DNA from 3 places in the Rhizobium sp. 01L410 genome. Region 3 is predicted to be linked to each of the others. Evidence: riboswitches for the same ligand, from Rfam matches in the RefSeq annotation. Region 3 holds a riboswitch; each other region holds the start of a gene.
What was found. A riboswitch is a leader RNA that binds a small molecule or an ion and turns the genes downstream of it on or off. The one in region 3 is predicted to bind thiamine pyrophosphate.
Positions count from the first base shown of each region.

Region 1: it holds a riboswitch for thiamine pyrophosphate, as region 3 does, so the genes downstream of both, AC1DV9_RS01720 (ABC transporter permease) here and thiM (hydroxyethylthiazole kinase) in region 3, are expected to answer to the same signal.
Region 2: it holds a riboswitch for thiamine pyrophosphate, as region 3 does, so the genes downstream of both, thiB (thiamine ABC transporter substrate binding subunit) here and thiM (hydroxyethylthiazole kinase) in region 3, are expected to answer to the same signal.

Region 1 is NZ_JBFTST010000001.1:370,521-373,790, reverse strand. It holds gene AC1DV9_RS01730 (hypothetical protein) at 1-61, opposite strand, end outside; gene AC1DV9_RS01725 (outer membrane protein) at 241-873, opposite strand; TPP riboswitch at 1,015-1,117, shown strand; gene AC1DV9_RS01720 (ABC transporter permease) at 1,229-1,969, shown strand; gene AC1DV9_RS01715 (ABC transporter substrate-binding protein) at 2,003-2,941, shown strand; gene minC (septum site-determining protein MinC) at 3,073-3,270, shown strand, end outside.
Region 2 is NZ_JBFTST010000004.1:197,678-200,947, reverse strand. It holds gene AC1DV9_RS10655 (MDR family MFS transporter) at 106-1,641, shown strand; TPP riboswitch at 1,696-1,810, shown strand; gene thiB (thiamine ABC transporter substrate binding subunit) at 1,860-2,882, shown strand; gene thiP (thiamine/thiamine pyrophosphate ABC transporter permease ThiP) at 2,882-3,270, shown strand, end outside.
Region 3 is NZ_JBFTST010000001.1:127,920-131,189, forward strand. It holds gene AC1DV9_RS00560 (sugar phosphate isomerase/epimerase family protein) at 1-427, shown strand, start outside; gene AC1DV9_RS00565 (ABC transporter ATP-binding protein) at 450-1,511, shown strand; TPP riboswitch at 1,553-1,649, shown strand; gene thiM (hydroxyethylthiazole kinase) at 1,702-2,505, shown strand; gene thiE (thiamine phosphate synthase) at 2,502-3,137, shown strand; gene thiD (bifunctional hydroxymethylpyrimidine kinase/phosphomethylpyrimidine kinase) at 3,134-3,270, shown strand, end outside.

The sequences.
Region 1 (3,270 bases), 240 kb from region 3:
AGGCCACGTGCTCGCTGTAATTCTCGTCCGTAATGGTGATCGTCCCGAGACCCGACAGCATTGTGAGCATTCCTCATCATGAGGAATGACTTTTGTCGAAGTCCTAATTTAGTGCAACACGGTGTTCCGGTTTTCCACGGCGATGTTGGGGCAGGCAAGCGTGATTTTCAGCCATGATCTATCCACGCGCCACGCCGGTTAAAGCGTGCGCGCCCACGCTCGCACATTGATCCCGTTCACTCAGAACTTGACGCCGACGCCGATCATGATCGTGTTCTGGTTCAGATCGAAATCACCGCCCGCCGCACCGCCGAAGTTGCCGCTGCCGTAGTCGGTATAGCGATATTCGCCGCGGGCAAAGATATTCTGGGTGAAGGCGTAGTCGATACCGGCGCCGATCGTCCAGCCGTTCAGCGTGTCGGAAACATCTGAAGCCCCGGTCGGATGACCTTCTGCCCGGGCGATCGCCCAGCCGGCCGTTCCGTAGAGCAGGGCGTTGTCGAAGGCATATCCGACGCGGGCGCGGACCGAACCCTGCCATGTCGTCTCGACGGAGCCAAAGGCCGTGTCCTCTTCGTTCCAGTTATGGAGGACATCGCCTTCGACGCCGATTACCCAGTTATTGTCGAACTGGTAGTTGTAGCCGGCAAAGCCGCCCAGGATCCCGCCGTTGGCGTCGACATTGGATGCACCGTCAGGATCGAAGGTCGTCCAGCTATAGCCACCCTCGGCACCGATATACGGGCCAGACCAGGTGAAAACCGGCGTTATCGCCTCCGGTTCGACCGGCGCAGGCGGTGGTGTCAGGTCCGCGGCCTGGGCTGATATTCCCGCCAGCGAAGCAGCAAGAACGGTGAGAATAGCGAATTTCATATTCGGTCTCCCTAAATTGCATGACTGTTAGATAGGTAGCCCCGGGCCAAAAGTCTCTAGCCCTTTCGATCACAAATGCCTGCGCGCCGCGCAGGCGGCGGATCCACCATTGACAGTCCTTTGAAAACGCGACAGTTTCCCGCCCATTCCGAGGGGAGCATCTGACGATGCTGAGATGGCGCTGAGCTGGACCCTTGAACCTGATCCGGGTCATGCCGGCGTAGGAACGGAACAAGATGCCGCCGGTATCTCCCTTCGTCTTCGCTTTGCCTGGATCTCCATTGCCGTCTGGAGATCGCTTAGCCATGTCTGTTCTGCTGCGCTCACGCCCCTCAGCTTCCACTGAGGCCTGACGATGCGCCCACTCAATGCTCTCTATGGCGCGGTGTTGCTCCTTGCGATCTGGCAGGGGGTCATCTGGCTGTTTGCGCCGGCGCATTTCATCCTGCCTTCGCCGCTGGCGGTCGCTTCGGTCTTTGTGCGGCAGCCGCTGTTCCTGCTGGGGCAGAGCCTGACGACGGCGCTCGAAATTGTGCTGGGATTCCTCTGCGGAGCGATCTCAGGCGCGGCGGCGGCCTTTGTGCTGTCGGCTTTTCCGGCCGCCGGGGTGCTGGTCTGGCCGCTGGTGCTGATCCTGCAGGCCTTCCCGGTCTTTGTGCTGGCGCCGATCCTGGTCATTTGGCTCGGCTTCGGCATGGCCTCCAAGGTCGCCATGGCAACAATCATCATCTTCTTTCCCGTCGCTTCGGCTTTTGCCGACGGGCTGCGCAGGACCGAGCGCGATATCCTCGATGCCGTATCGCTGACAAATGCCAGCCACTGGCAGACGCTGGTCCGCATCCGGATGCCGCTTGCCGTTCCGGCACTCGTTTCAGGTCTGAGGATCGCCGCCCCGCTGGCGCCGCTCGGCGCCGTGATCGGCGAATGGGTCGGCGCCTCGGCGGGCCTCGGCTTCGTCATGGTCCAGGCCAATGCGCGCATGCAGACCGACATGGTCTTTGCCGCCATGGCGGTGCTGGCGGCGATGACGCTGATCTGCCGGGTGGTGGTCGACAGGCTCACCTCCGGCTGGACGCCGTGGGCAACCACTCGCTGAACGATTTTCAAACTGCACAATCATGGAGCAAACATGCTGCGTCTGATATCCGCCACCCTCCTCGCCCTTGCGGCGCTCGCTTCGCCGTCGCTTGCCAACGACAAGCTGACGGTGATGCTGGAATGGTTCGTCAACCCCGACCACGCACCGCTGGTCATCGCCGGGCAGAAGGGCCTGTTTGCCGCGCAAGGGCTGGATGTGGAGCTCATCCCGCCGGCCGATCCCTCGGCGGTGCCGCGGCTGATTTCCGCCAAGCAGGCTGATATCGGCATCCATTACCAGCCCAACCTCTACCTCGACCACGAAGCCGGATTGCCGCTGGTGCGCGTTGGCACGCTGGTCGAGACGCCGCTCAACACCGTCACCGTGCTTGCCGACGGGCCGATCAAGAGCCTTGCCGATCTGAAGGGCAAGAAGGTCGGCTTTTCCGTCACCGGATTTGAAGACGCGATGCTGAAGCGGATGCTGGAAAACGCCGGTCTCACGAAAGAAGACGTCGAGCTGGTCAACGTCAATTTCGCCCTGTCGCCATCGTTGATCGCCGGCAAGGTCGATGCCAATGTCGGCGGCTTCCGCAATTTCGAGCTGACGCAGATGAAGCTCGAAGGGCATGAGGGCAGGGCATTCTTTCCGGAAGAAAATGGCGTGCCGCCTTATGACGAGCTGATCTTCGTCACCCATCGCGATTCGATCGCCGATCCGCGCCTGCCACGCTTTCTCGCGGCCGTCGAACAGGCCTCGATCTTCATCACCAACCACCCCGAGGAAGCCTGGAAGCTGTTCGTCAAGGCCTATCCTGCTCTCGACGACGAACTGAACCGCACGGCCTTCTTCGATACGCTGCCGCGCTTCGCCAAGCGTCCCGCAGCGCTCGATACCGGCCGCTACCAGCGGTTCGGGGCCTTCATGCAGGATATGGGTTTGGTTAAGACCGCGCCCGATGTCGAGGACCTTGCCGTCGAGGTAAAATAGGCCTGTGGCGGCCCTGCCACGGCGCCGTGCAAATGTCCCCGGCCGTTAACTGAACGTTGCGGCCGGGGCCGCGCGTTAACTATTTGTTAACCACGAAGCAGCTACACCGAAGCAATCAAAAATTAACCAAGATTGCTAACGTGTTAACCGACGCACGCTCCATCCGTATCAAAGGCCGTTCGTTCCTGGCGGTCGTTTTGACGCCCGATCTGCCCTTCGATGAATGGCTGGTCCGGCTCGACGATCTGGCCAAGCGTTCGGCAGGCTTTTTCCTGGGAAGGCCGGTTGTCCTCGATGTCGCCGATCTCCAGGCGGACCGGGCTCAGCTG
Region 2 (3,270 bases), on a different contig from region 3:
TAACAGAAGGCTTGCGCGAAGGAAATATGCCTGCGTCATTCTGGTGTCATTGACATTTATATGCTTTTGTCACATAAATTGGCAATCATGATTGGAACTGTCTTCATGGATATGCAGCTTGCCTCCCAGCCGCTCGTGACGGATCCCCGCCACAGGCTTATTCTCTTCCTGTTCCTGATGACCGCGATGTTCATGGCAACGCTGGACAATCAGATCGTCTCGACGGCGCTGCCGACCATCGTCGGCGAATTCGGTCACCTCGAACGCTTCGGCTGGATCGGCTCCGCCTATCTGCTGTCGCTGAGCGCAGTCATGCCTGTCTATGGCAAGCTCGGTGACCTCTTTGGCCGCAAATACGTCATGATGACCGCAATCGCGATCTTCACCGCCGGCTCCGCCGTTTGTGGTCTCGCCGTCTCGATGAACACGCTGATCGCCGCCCGCGTGCTCCAGGGTCTCGGCGGCGGCGGCATCATGGTATCGATCTTCGCCGTCAATGCCGATCTCTTCGAGCCGCGCGAACGTGCCCGCTACCAGAGCTATTCCAGCCTGGTGCTGATGGCATCGAGCGCCATCGGCCCCGTTCTCGGCGGCATGATGAGCGATCTCTTCGGCTGGCGCTCGATCTTCCTCGTCAACGTGCCGATCGGTTTCATTGTCTTGATCGGCCTCGCGCTGATGCTGCCCTATCGCAAGCCGCACCGCCGCCCGAAGATCGATTATGCCGGCGCCCTACTGCTGGCGATGACGACGACGAGCATCGTGCTGATGGCCGATGGCAGCGAGCTGTTCGGCTCGATCCTGGCGCCGCAGAGCCTTGGGATCATCGGTATCGGCGCGCTTTGCGCCATCGCCTGGGTCTTCGTCGAGCGCCGCGCCGCCGAACCGATCGTGCCGCTATCGCTGTTCCGCAACCCGACCTTCCCGCTTCTCCTGATCATGTCGATCACCGGCGGCGGCATCGCTATCGGCATGGCCAATTACTTCGCGCTGTTCCTGCAGACGACCACGGGCCTGTCGCCCTCGCATGCCGGCCTGCTCTTCGTCATGTTGACCGGCGGCCTCGTCTGCGGCTCGCTCTTTGCCGGGCGCATGATCTCGCGCACCGGACGCTACAAGCCCTTCGCCATTGCCAGCCTCTCCTGCAGCGCGGTGGCCTTCGCGCTCCTGACCCAGGTCCATGCTGGTACGCCGCTGCCGATCATCGGCCTGCTGATGATGCTGCACGGCATCGGCATCGGCTTGTCGCAGCAGGTGCCCGTCATCGGCGTCCAGAACGCCGCTCCGGCGCGTGATGTCGGCGCCGCCACCGGTTCCGTCACGCTGTCGCGCATGGGCGGCGCCTCGATCGCCATCTCCATCTACGGCGCCATCATCGGCTCGCAGCTGGCAAAGGTCGGCGTTTCCATCCCCGGCGTTACCGATATCGAGCAGCTGACGCCGAAGATGATGGCGGCCCTCCCGGAAGCCAGCCGCCAGGCTGTCGCCGATGCCTATGCCAGCGCCTTCACGCCGCTGTTCATGACCTCCTGCGCCTTTGCTCTGATTGGATTGATTGCAGCGCTTTCGCTGAAACCGGTCCAGTTGCCGCGCCACGGCGAGACCAAGAACGCGGCCGCGGCGGCCGAAGCCGCCGAGTAGCGGCAAGGGCGCGCTGCGCCCTTGTCATAAAGCCTGCATCGCTATACATCTGCCAACGCTCTAACGGGGTGCCCTGTATCCGCAAGGATATCTGGCTGAGAGGCTTTCAAGCCAACCCGCGGAACCTGATCCGGCTAACACCGGCGGAGGGATTAGACGCGTGACACCAGGCACCGCCCTTTTCCCCATGAAACAACTTTTTTAGGAGGAGGCGCGCCATGCCCGGCCGCAAACCATTGATCGCATCATTCGTCACGGCTTTCCTTGCCGCAACCGTCACTCTGTCTCCGGCGCAGGCCGCCGACAAGACGCTGACCATTTACACCTACGAGAGCTTCACCTCGGAATGGGGCCCGGGGCCCAAGGTCAAGGAAGCCTTCGAGAAGACCTGCGCCTGCACGGTCAATTTCGTCAGCGTCGCCGATGGCGTGGCGCTTCTCTCACGCCTGAAGCTCGAAGGCGCCTCGACCAAGGCCGACATCGTTCTCGGCATCGATACCAACCTGATCACCGAAGCCAAGGACACCGGCCTGTTCGACGCCAGCGGCGTCGATACCAGCGCCCTCAAGGTGCCGGGCGACTTCAAGGACGATGTCTTCGTTCCCTATGACTACGGCCACTTCGCCATCATCTACGACACGCAGACCATCAAGAACCCGCCGAAAAGCATGCAGGAACTGGTCGATGGCGACCCATCGCAAAAGATCGTCATCGAGGATCCACGCACCTCGACACCGGGTCTCGGCCTGCTGCTCTGGGTGAAGTCCGTCTATGGCGACAAGGCGCAGGAAGCATGGGCGAAGCTCAAGAGCCGCATCCTGACAGTGACGCCTGGCTGGTCGGAGGCCTATGGCCTGTTCACCAAGGGCGAAGCGCCGATGGTGCTCTCCTACACGACCTCACCGGCCTATCACATGGTCGCCGAGAACACCGACCGCTATCAGGCCGCCGCGTTCTCCGAAGGTCACTACATCCAGATCGAAGTCGCCGGCCTTCTCAAGAACGCGCCGGATAAAGAACTCGCCCGCGACTTCCTGAAGTTCATGGTGACGCCGGGTTTCCAGGACACGATCCCGACCAACAATTGGATGATGCCTGTTGCGGCCACCTCCACGCCGCTGCCGGATGCCTTCGGCAAGCTGGTCAATCCGTCCAAGACCTTCCTGATGAGCCCGGATGACGTCGCCAAGAACCGCAAGGCGTGGATCGACGAGTGGCTTGCGGCCATGAGCATGAACTGATGCTGCAGACGGCGGCGGAGCGGCGAAATGCGCTGGCGGGCGGGGCAATCGGTCTCGCCGCCATCCTGCTTTTCATCAGCATCGCCGCCATCTCGCTTGCTGCCTCCGGCGGCAGCAATGCGTTCGCTGGCATCATCTCGGATCCCTACATTCTCCGCGTCCTTCGCTTCACGCTGCTGCAGGCGGTCCTTTCGACCTTGCTCTCCGTTCTCCTGGCTCTGCCCGTCGCGCGGGCACTTGCCCGGCAGCCTAACTTTCCCGGCCGTATCTGGATCATCCGGCTGATGGCCGTGCCGATGGGATTGCCCGTTCTGATCGGCGCGCTCGGGCTGATCGGCATCTGGGGCCGGCAGGGCGTGCTCAATACCGCATTGCTCAAGCTCGGCCT
Region 3 (3,270 bases):
GGACAATTTCGTCGGCACGACGCCGAAGGGCTACGAGGAGCTGTTCAAGCGCATTCCAGACCGCCGCTTCGGGCTGGAATTCGACCCCTCGCATTTCCTGCGCATCGGCGTCGATCCCTATAAGGCGCTCGAGGACGTCAAGGATCGCATCGCCATCCTCCATGCCAAGGACACCGCGATCGATCCCGCCGTACAGCAGGCCATCGGCTATCATGGCAAGGGCTGGTGGCAATACAAGCTGCCCGGCCTCGGCCTGCTCGACTGGACGAAATTCCTGCGACAGGCCGTGGGCTACGGTTTCGACGGCACGATCTCCATCGAGCATGAGGATGCCGCCTATGGCTGGCCGGGCAAGGACCTGGAGGCCCGCAAGGAGGGTGAGCGCGTTGGGCTCAGCTATCTCCGAAACACCTTGAACAAGCTCTGATCGCAGCCTGGGGAGGACGATAATGGCTCATGTTTCAGTCAATAATGCACGCAAGGACTACGGCGCGTTCAAGGCCATCAAGGGCGTCTCCGTCGATATCCGCGACGGCGAGTTCGTCGTCCTTGTCGGCCCGTCCGGCTGCGGGAAGTCAACGCTGCTCAGGATGATCGCAGGCCTCGAAGGCATTACCGGCGGCGAAATCCAGATCGGCAAGCACGTCGTAAACGAACTGGCGCCGAAGGACCGGGACATCGCCATGGTGTTCCAGAACTACGCGCTCTATCCGCATATGACGGTCGCCAAGAACATGGGCTTCTCGCTGCGGCTGAAGCGCATGCCGCGCGAAGAGATCGACAAGCGCGTCGGCAATGCCGCCAAGATTCTCGGCCTCGAAAGCCTGCTCGAACGCTATCCGAAACAGCTCTCCGGCGGCCAGCGCCAGCGTGTTGCCATGGGCCGGGCAATCGTCCGCGACCCGGCCGTCTTCCTGTTCGACGAACCGCTCTCCAATCTCGATGCAAAGCTGCGCGTCCAGATGCGCTCGGAGATCAAGGAACTGCACCAGCGGCTGCAGACGACGACGATCTACGTCACCCACGACCAGATCGAGGCCATGACGATGGCCGACAAGATCGTCGTCATGAAGGACGGCCGGATCGAGCAGTCCGGTTCTCCGCTCGATCTCTACGACCGGCCCAATAATCTGTTCGTCGCGGGCTTCATCGGCTCGCCCGCCATGAACTTCATCAAGGGCAGCATGACGGATGTGGGTTTCCGCACCGAAGACGGCATCATCCTCCCAAGCGACCGCCGTCCGGGCGATGCGGTAACCTACGGCATCCGCCCCGAACATCTCCGGCTCGACCCCGGTGGCATCGAGATCACCACTGTCGTCGTTGAGCCGACGGGATCGGAAACGCTCGTCATCGCCAGACTGGGTACACAGACGATCAGCTGCGTCTTCCGCGAGCGGATCAGGGCGGCGCCCGGCGACATCTTGAAGGTTGCGCCCATTCATGATGCCGTTCATCTTTTCGATGAAGGCGAGCAGCGTATCGTCAGCGGCGAGGCCCGGCTCAACTGATAGGGAGTGACAAGCCGACGATAATTTGCGAAGACGGCTGTGTTGAGAGACAGGGGCGTTCGCCGAAAGGCGGGCTGAGAAGTACCCTTCGAACCTGAACCAGATAATGCTGGCGGAGGGAGTCGCTCGAGGCCCTCCGCAGCGATTGCCCGGCCTCCCGCGTCTTGCCCCGCTCCAAAAGGGACGCAAGATGACGACTTCGAGATCACCCGGACAATTGCTGACCGCGCTGCGCGCCGCGCCGCCACTCGTCCACTGCATCACCAACTACGTCGCGATGAACATTGCTGCCAATGTCGTGCTGGCGGCGGGCGCCTCGCCTGCCATGGTGCATGCAGAGGAGGAAGCCGGTGAGTTCGCGGCGATATCAGGGGCGCTGACGATCAACATCGGCACGCTGTCGCCCGCCTGGGTCAGTGGCATGAAGCAGGCAGCGAAGGCGGCTGCCCGCAACGGCAAGCCCTGGGTTCTTGATCCGGTCGCCCACTACGCCACTGGTTTCCGCCGCGAAACGACGGCCGCACTCCTGGACCTCAACCCAACGATCATCCGCGGCAACGCTTCGGAGATCATCGCGCTTGCCGGCAGCGAAAGCCGTGGCCAGGGCGTCGACAGCCGCGACCCCGTCGAGCAGGCCGAAGGTGCGGCGCGCAGCATTGCCGCGCAGTATGGCGCAGTCGTTGCGGTCACCGGTTCGGTCGATTTCGTCACCGATGGGACGCGTGCTGTCAGGATCGCCGGCGGCTCGGCCCTCATGCCGCAGATCACCGCGCTCGGCTGCTCGCTGACCTGCCTGACCGGCGCCTTTGCCGCGATTGCGCCCGAGGAGACTTTCGATGCGACGGTCGCAGCGCTGGCAATGTTTGCCGTCGCCGGCGAACAGGCGGCGCTGGAAGCGAAAGGCCCCGGCTCCTTCTCCTGGCGTTTCCTTGATGCGCTCGCGGCAATCGACGGTCCGGGCCTCGATCAGGCGGCAAGGATCAGCGTGGCGTGAAGACCTTCGACCTCTCCCTCTATCTCGTCCTCGATCCGGATCTCTGTGCCGGATACGGGCTTGTCGAAACCGCGCGTGCCGCCGTTGCCGGCGGGGCGACCATCGTGCAACTGCGCGACAAGACGGCGGACACCCGGCAAATGATCGAAACCGGCCGGGCTTTGCAGCATGTGCTCACGGGCAGCAACGCGCTGCTCATTGTCAACGACGATGTCGAGGCGGCGATCGCGCTCAATGCCGACGGACTGCATATCGGCCAGGACGATCTCGGCGCGATTGAAGCTCGCCGGAAGATCGGGCCGGACATGATCCTCGGCTTGTCGGTCGAGACGGCGGCGCTTGCCGCCGCGGTGGATCCCGCCATCGTCGATTATGCCGGAATCGGCCCGGTCTTTGCCACCGCGACGAAGCCTGACCATAAGCAACCGGTCGGCCTTACAGGTCTGGCCGATCTCGTTCGCGCCTGCCCGGTTCGCTCCGTAGCGATCGGCGGGCTGAAGGCCGAGCATGTCGGCCCGGTGCTTGCCACCGGCGCCGAGGGCCTTGCGGTCGTCTCGGCGATCTGCGGCCAGCCCGATCCGCAGGCGGCGACCGCAGCCATCGCAGCCAGCATTAGAAAGGCACGCTCATGATCCGTAACGTTCTCTCGATCGCCGGGTCCGACCCCTCGGGCGGCGCCGGCATCCAGGCCGATCTCAAGGCTTTCTCCGCGCGTGGCACCTACGGCATGGCCGTCCTGACGGCGCTGACGGCGCAGAACACGAC